2 linked regions of the Methyloferula stellata AR4 genome follow. The protein of the gene in region 1 binds, or shares a complex with, the protein of each later gene. Links are inferred from orthologs where the notes say so. Each region holds a gene or a part of one and is shown in the gene's direction. Other genes may lie near its edges.

Region 1 (3,208 bases):
TGAGACTGAGCCTTTCGGTCTTATTCTCTTCAAGCGAAACATCGACACACCCGCGCAAGTGAAGGCGCTTGCCGACGCTTTCGCCGATTGTCTCGGCCGCGACCATGCCGCGATCCTCATCGATCAGGAAGGCGGAAGGGTCCAGCGCCTCGGGCCGCCGCATTGGCGGACCTATCCGCCGGCTTTCCGCTTCGGGCAGACGCGTCTGCCGCTCGACCGGCAAGCCAAGCTCGTGCGCGGCGCCGCGCGGATCATGGCGCATGATCTCCGGGAACTTGGCATCACGGTCGATTGTCTGCCGGTGCTCGATGTGCCGGTGCCGGGCAGCCATAGCGTCATTGGCGACCGCGCCTATGGCGATACGCCCGAGACCGTGGCGACGCTCGGCCGAGCTGCGGCCGAAGGGCTGCTCGATGGCCATGTGCTGCCGGTGATGAAACATGTGCCGGGCCACGGCCGCGCCATGGCCGACAGCCATATGGAACTGCCGATCGTAACGGTGCCGGTCGAAGCTTTGAGGCAAAGCGATTTCGCGCCGTTCAAGGCAAACGCGGATCTGCCCGCCGCGATGACTGCGCATGTCGTCTATGAGGCGCTCGATCCCGAGCGGCCCGCGACACTCTCGCCTCTGGTCGTCGAGACGATCATCCGGCATGAAATCGGCTTCGACGGGCTGTTGATCAGCGACGATCTCTCGATGCGCGCGCTGAAAGGCTCATTTCGCGACCGGGCCGAGGGCCTTTTCGCGGCAGGCGTCGACATAGCGCTTCATTGCAACGGCGACCTGCAAGAGGCGCGCGCCGTCGCCGCCGGCACGCCTCTGCTCGAAGGCAAAGCTCTGGAACGGGCGGACGCCGCCATGGCCAGGCTCGGCGGCAAGCCTGCCGCGGGCGATTTCGATCCTGTGGACGCCTGGAAAGCGATCGAAGCCGAGCTTGCGATCACCGCTTGATCGGGCCATGATTCCGATAAAGTAACCATGCGTTAGGAGATTGATTCGGTGGCGGACCTGCCGTTCGACGAACAAGAGCAAATCAAGAGCGAAGGCGAGGCTGCTTTTCTGGTCGATCTCGACGGTTTCGAAGGGCCGCTCGACCTTTTGCTCGATCTTGCGCGCCGGCAGAAGGTCGATCTGCACAAAATCTCGGTCCTGGCGCTTGCCGATCAATATCTCTCCTTCATCGCCGAGGCGCGGCGCGTGCGGCTCGAACTCGCCGCCGATTATCTCGTCATGGCGGCGTGGCTTGCCTATCTGAAATCCAGGCTTTTGCTGCCGCAAGGTCCGCAAGATGCGGAGCCCGACGGTACCGAGCTTGCCGAAGCGCTCGCGTTGCGCCTGCAAAGGCTGGAGGCGATCCGCGCCGCGGCCGATGCGCTCGTCAACCGGCCGCGCCTCGATCGCGATGTCTTCCGCCGCGGCCAGCCCGAGCAGCTCAACATCATCTCGACCACGTTTTGGCAGGTGAGCCTCTACGATCTTCTGTCCGCCTATGCACGGCAAAGACAGAAACAGGCGCTCTCGACCATGCATATGCCAAAGCGCTTGGTCTGGTCGCTGATCGAGGCGCGAGCGGCGCTTGAGAAGCTCGCCGGTCAGGCCTTGGACTGGACGTCGCTTGATTCCTATCTCATCGAATATTGCACGACGCCCGAGATGCGGCGCACGGTTCGCGCCTCGGCTTTGTCGGCCATGCTCGAAATGGTCAAGGAGGGTACGGTCGCGATCAGACAGGACCGGGCCTTCGCCCCGATCTGGATCAAGAGTGCGCCGCGTGTGGTGGATGCGGCACCGGTTTGATGGCACTCGGCGGTTAAGTTTTGGAGGAGAGATTTTTGGGCGAGATCGCAAGATTGTTTCCGCACCTTGAAGGTGAAACGAAGATCGAGAACGAATCTGAGTCCTCTGACGCGCTTTTTGGCGAGGCCATCCGCATCGCGGAAGCCATGCTGTTTGCCGCGGCTGATCTTCTGGACGAAGGCGAGATCGCCAGGCGCATGCCCAATGGCATCGCCGTTTCGCAGGTGCTGGCGCAATTGAAGCAGGATTATGCCGCGCGCGGCGTCAATCTCGTGCGGGTGGGTCATAAGTGGATGTTCCGCACGGCGGCGGATCTCGGCTGGCTTTTGTCGCGGACCGAAACCGAGCCGAAGAAACTCTCCCGCGCGGCACTCGAGACGCTTGCGATCGTCGCTTATCATCAGCCTGTGACGCGCGCCGAGATCGAGGATATTCGCGGCGTCGGCATTTCAAAAGGCACGCTCGATCTGTTGCTCGAAACCGGCTGGGTGCGTCTGCGCGGTCGCCGCAAAGCGCCGGGACGCCCTGTCACTTATGCAACGACCGAGACTTTCCTATTGCATTTCGGCCTCGAAGCGATCGGCGATCTGCCGGGCCTCGAAGAGCTGAAAGGGGCCGGGCTTTTCGACGGCCGCCTGCCGAAGGAATTCCAGATTCCGCTGCCGAACGACGATCTGGCTTTGACCGCGGACGAAGATCCGCTCGAAGACGAAGCCCTGGAGCCCTTGCTCGACATCGACCAGCCTGATCCGGAGCGCGAGCAAGAGCCGGAAGAGGGCGACGGCGAGGGCGACGATTTCAATGACAAGCCGCTCGAAGACGACGACGGCGAGATCGAAGATTAGAAGCACGATCCGGGGTCAGGACTTCATCGTGACCTGAGGAGCGTCATTGCGAGCGAAGCGAAGCAATCCAGAGGCAGCCCGCTCAGACAATGGCATGGATTGCTTCGGAGCCATAAGCCGGCCTTCAGCCGGGCGTCTTTATTCTTTTCGACGGGCGTGCAGAGCACGCCCGTTGGCTCACGGCTCGATGATTGAGTCCTGATCCTAAACCAGCGGTTTTTCAATGCTCAAAAATGAGCATGAAAAACGCCATGAAGAGGATGAGATGCACCGCGCCTTGCAGGACGTTGGTGCGGCCGCTCGCAAAGGTCACGACGCTGACGGCGAGCGTCAATAGCAGCATGAGAAAATCTGTGTGCTCAAGGCCAAGCGTGATATCGCGGCCGGTGACATGGCTGACGATCAAAATCCCCGGCACGGTCAGCCCGATGGTCGAGAGCACCGAGCCCAGAAAGATGTTCACCGACCGCTGCAAATGGTTGGCAACGGCCGCGCGGACGGCGCCGATGGCTTCCGGCGTTGCAACGAGAACCGCCATGATCACACCGCCGAGCACCGCCGGAGC
Region 2 (4,302 bases), 1.0 Mb from region 1 along the record:
CGGAGAAATTCGGCATCAACGCGACGCCGACCTTCTTCATCAACGGCCGCAAGCAGACGGGCGAGATCACGCCGGAAAAACTCGACGAATTGCTGCAGCCTATGTTGAAGGGGTGAAACGCGGGTGGCGAAAGCCACCGTCTTCGCTTGTCTTGCAAGTGCGCTGATGTCGTTGTGTTTGACTGCAAGCGCGGCTTCGTCTCTTAGCCGATGCGACGATAATACCGTCATTTTCAAGCATAAGGCTGAGCTACCCCAGGGTATCTTGGCATCGCTTGGATTTGAAATGGCTGATACCGGTGAGCCATTTCAGGCAACCGACGCCATTGCGCCCGGCGAAGAAGGCCTTCTCTCAAAACGATTCATTTCGGCGACGCAGAGAGATTGCCATTTGTACCTTTATTATGAGCGCGGCGGCCGCGGCGCCGGTCGCAATACCGCGCTTTTCGATTATATCGATGGCGTTTGGGTTCTACGCCAGACTTGGTAAGGGCTAGTTGCTCGCAAATCCACAAGTCGTGGACGATTTTGCCAAAGTGGCAACAATAGCTTGCGCTTACCCCTCCTCTCCCCTTGCTATAGATGCGCAATCGAATCAGCCATGAGGGCTACCCTGCATGAAATTCAACCGGCTTCGCCTGGTCGGCTTCAAAAGCTTCGTTGAACCCACTGATTTCATGATCGAATCGGGGTTGACCGGCATTATAGGCCCGAACGGCTGCGGTAAATCCAATCTGGTCGAAGCTTTGCGCTGGGTCATGGGGGAAAACTCCTCCAAGAACATGCGCGCCTCCGGCATGGATGACGTCATCTTTTCCGGCAGCGGTGGACGCCCGGCACGCAATATGGCCGAGGTCAGCCTCGTGCTCGACAATGCGGACCGCACCGCGCCGGCGCATTTCAACGATGCCGAGAGCCTCGAGATCACCCGCCAGATCGAGCGCGAGGAAGGTTCGACCTATCGCATCAATGGCCGCGAAGTGCGCGCCCGCGATGTGCAATTGCTCTTCGCCGACGCCTCGACCGGCTCGCGCTCGCCTTCCATGGTGCGGCAAGGCATGATCGCCGAGATTATCGCGGCGAAGCCTCAGTCGCGCCGCCGCATTCTCGAGGAAGCCGCCGGCATTTCCGGCCTTCACTCGCGCCGCGCCGAAGCCGAACTGCGCCTCAAGGCGGCGGAAGATAATCTCACACGGCTCGACGACGTCTTGAAGCAGATCGAGGCGCAGAGCGACAGTCTCAAGAAGCAGGCGAAACAGGCGATCCGCTATCGCGGGCTCGCGGGCGACATCCGCAAGCATGAAGCTTTGCTCGCCTTGATCCATCATACGGATGCACGGAACAATCTCGCGGCCTCCGAACACAAGCTCGAAGCCGATGTGCGCGAGGTTGCCGAGCGCACGCGGCTTCAGGCGGAGGCCGCAAGGCTTCAGGCGATCGCCGCGCATGATCTTCCGGGCCTGCGCGAGGCCGAAGCCACGGCCGGCGGCGAAATGCAAAAGCTGGTCGTCGCCCGTGAAACGCTCGACGGCGAAGAAAAGCGCACCAAGAGCCGCATCGCGGAACTCGAACGCCGCATCACGCAGATGAAAGGCGATCTCGCACGCGAAACCGCGGCGATCGACGACGCGGCCCAAGTGCTCGCGCGGCTGGCGGCTGAGGAGATCGAACTGACCTCCGCCGATAGCAGCGACGGCGATCTGACCTACGCGGCCGAGGCTAAAGCGGCGGAGGCCGAAGCCGCGCTCGCTCTCTCCGAAAAAGCTCTGGCCGAGGCACAAAGCCTCTATTCGGATGTCGCCGCGCGGAGGACCGCGCTCGAAGCCGCCTTGCGCGACGAGACGCAACGTCTCGAACGGCTTGAAGCCGACTTGAACAAGGCGCGCCAGGAACTCGACACCCTGCGGGCCGAACTCGAACGCGTCGACGATCGGCCGGCCTTGGCCGCGGCGCATGAAGAGGCTCTTGAATTCCTGCAAGCCTGTGAGGCGGAAGCGACCGACGCCGAGGCCGCTCACGTGGAAGCGCGTGAGGCCGAAGCGCGCGCTCGCACGCCTTTGGCCGAGGCCGAACGCAAGGCGCAAAAGCTCGAGACCGAAGCTGCAACCCTCTCGAAGCTTCTGACCGCGGGCAGCGGCTCATTCTGGCCGCCGGTCACCGACGAAATCAGCGTCGAAAAGGGCTATGAGGCGGCGCTCGGCGCGGCGCTCGGCGACGATCTCGACGCATCGACCAATGGTGCCGCACCGGCGCACTGGGCGCTGATCGCGCATGAGGACGATCCGGCTTTGCCGGAAGGCGTACAAGCACTCTCGAGTCTCGTTCAGGCGCCCCCTGCCCTGCAACGCCGCTTGGCGCAGATTGGCGTCGTGTCGCGCGCGTCGGGGCCTGTGCTTCGCGATCAGTTGCGGCCAGGTCAAAGGCTCGTCTCGAAGGAAGGCGATCTCTGGCGCTGGGACGGGTTTACGCAGGCGGCCGAAGCGCCGACTCCCGCGGCAAGACGGCTCGTCGAAAAGAACCGTCTCGGCGATCTGAAACAGGAGGCCGAAGCCGCGCGTCGTGCGGCCGAAGCTCTCAAGGTGCAGGAAGAAGAAGCGCAAGCTCACCTGCGCGGTGCTTCGGCGCGGGACAATGAGGCGCGCCAAGCCTTTAAGAACGCCACCCGCGAAGCCGACAGCGCACGCGAAAAAATGCTCGCCGCCGAGCGCCGTCACACCGAGGCGACGGCACGGATCTCGGCTCTGGCCGAATCCGAGACGCGGCTCGCCGCCAATTGCGAAGAGGCACGCGAAAAACGCGCCCGCCTCGATGCCGAACAGGAAAGCCTCGTGGCCGGCGCCGAACTCAAGGCTCAGCTCGATGCGGCGCGCGCGATTGCCGCCGAACATCGCGCTCAAGTGACGCAAGCGCGTGCCGACCATCAGGCGCTGTTGCGGGAGGCGCAAGCGCGCGTCAAGCGGATGGAATCGATCGCCGCCGACCGTCAGTCCTGGGAGGCGCGGCGCGAGCGCGCGACCGGCCAGATCGCCGAAGTCGACGCAAGGCTCGCAGAGGCGACGGAAGAACATTTGAAGCTCATCGAAGCGCCGGACGAATATATCCGCGTGCGTCGCGTCTTGATGAACAATATCGCCGCCGCCGAAGAGATTTGCAGGCGCGCATCCGATCAAAGGGCCAAGGCCGAAACGCATCTCAACGAGGCCGACAAACAGGCGCGCGCCGCGCTTGAGGCCATGGGTACCGCGCGCGAAGACAAGGCCCGCAGCGAGACGAGGCTCGAGGCCGCGCGCCAAAGGCTTGAAGAAATCCTGCACGCCATCGCGCATGATCTCGAATGCCAGCCCGACGATCTTTCCGCACTCGCAGGTGTCGCGCCGGGTGCGGATCTGCCCGGCGCCGAGGCGACCGAAAAGCGGCTTGAGACGCTCAAGCACGACCGCGAGCGGCTCGGTGCCGTCAATCTGCGCGCCGAAGAGGAATTGAACGAGGTCGATACGTCGAAGCAAGGGCTTACGACCGAAAAAGACGATCTCATCGAGGCGATCCGCCGCTTACGGACCGCGATCCAAAGCCTCAACAAGGAAGGCCGCGAGCGGCTGTTCGCGGCTTTCGATACGGTCAATGCGCATTTCAAGGAGCTTTTTACGAGCCTCTTCGGCGGCGGCGCGGCGGAGCTGCAATTGGTCGAGTCGGACGATCCGCTCGAAGCCGGGCTCGAAATCCTCGCCTGTCCGCCCGGCAAGAAACCGCAGGTCATGACGCTGCTCTCCGGCGGCGAACAGGCTTTGACGGCCATGTCGCTCATCTTCGCCGTGTTTCTCACCAATCCCTCGCCGATCTGCGTGCTCGACGAGGTCGACGCGCCGCTCGACGACGCCAATGTCGAGCGTTTCTGCAATCTGCTCGATGAAATGAGCAAGCGGACCGAAACACGCTTCGTCACGATCACGCATAATCCGATCACCATGGCGCGCATGGACAGGCTCTTCGGTGTGACCATGGCCGAGCGTGGCGTCAGCCAGCTTGTGTCGGTCGATCTCGCGGAAGCCGAGCGCTATCTGGAAGCGGGTTAAAGGCACCGCCGCCCCAAACCCTCATCCTGAGGAGCTTGCCATAGGGCATTGCGAAGCGACGCCCGTCGCGAGCAACGGGCTGTGGCAAGCGTCTCGAAGGACGAGGGTTTGAGGGAAAGTGAGGGATCAGGTAGAGCTCCTTCGTTCATCCAATCAATGAGGTCATTCGTGCCCATGCGCAAGGCGCGGGTCATTCTCGCTCATGGCTGGCTCGGCCACCATTATGAGCT

Evidence for each region.
Region 2: the proteins of A3OQ_RS0112050 (region 1) and smc are in contact, whole or in part, in a crystal structure (PDB 3ZGX), measured with the Bacillus subtilis proteins. The link is inferred for Methyloferula stellata AR4 from one-to-one orthologs.

The regions. Positions count from the first base shown.
Region 1 is NZ_ARWA01000001.1:2,445,860-2,449,067, forward strand. What follows is about bases 1-2,899. They hold A3OQ_RS0112050 (segregation and condensation protein A), read left to right. Parts: upstream 1-1,000; coding sequence 1,001-1,798; downstream 1,799-2,899. Other genes in these bases: nagZ (beta-N-acetylhexosaminidase), read left to right, coding at 1-952; scpB (SMC-Scp complex subunit ScpB), read left to right, coding at 1,834-2,643; A3OQ_RS0112060 (calcium:cation antiporter), read right to left, coding at 2,864-2,899. Outside these bases: more of A3OQ_RS0112060, read right to left, coding at 2,900-3,208. UniProt on the Bacillus subtilis protein: Participates in chromosomal partition during cell division. May act via the formation of a condensin-like complex containing Smc and ScpB that pull DNA away from mid-cell into both cell halves.
Region 2 is NZ_ARWA01000001.1:3,482,583-3,486,884, forward strand. What follows is about bases 280-4,272. They hold smc (chromosome segregation protein SMC), read left to right. Parts: upstream 280-616; coding sequence 617-4,072; downstream 4,073-4,272. Other genes in these bases: A3OQ_RS0117190 (hypothetical protein), read left to right, coding at 280-489; A3OQ_RS0117200 (alpha/beta fold hydrolase), read left to right, coding at 4,247-4,272. Also shown: A3OQ_RS0117185 (DsbA family protein), read left to right, coding at 1-116; more of A3OQ_RS0117190, read left to right, coding at 124-279; more of A3OQ_RS0117200, read left to right, coding at 4,273-4,302. UniProt on the Bacillus subtilis protein: Required for chromosome condensation and partitioning.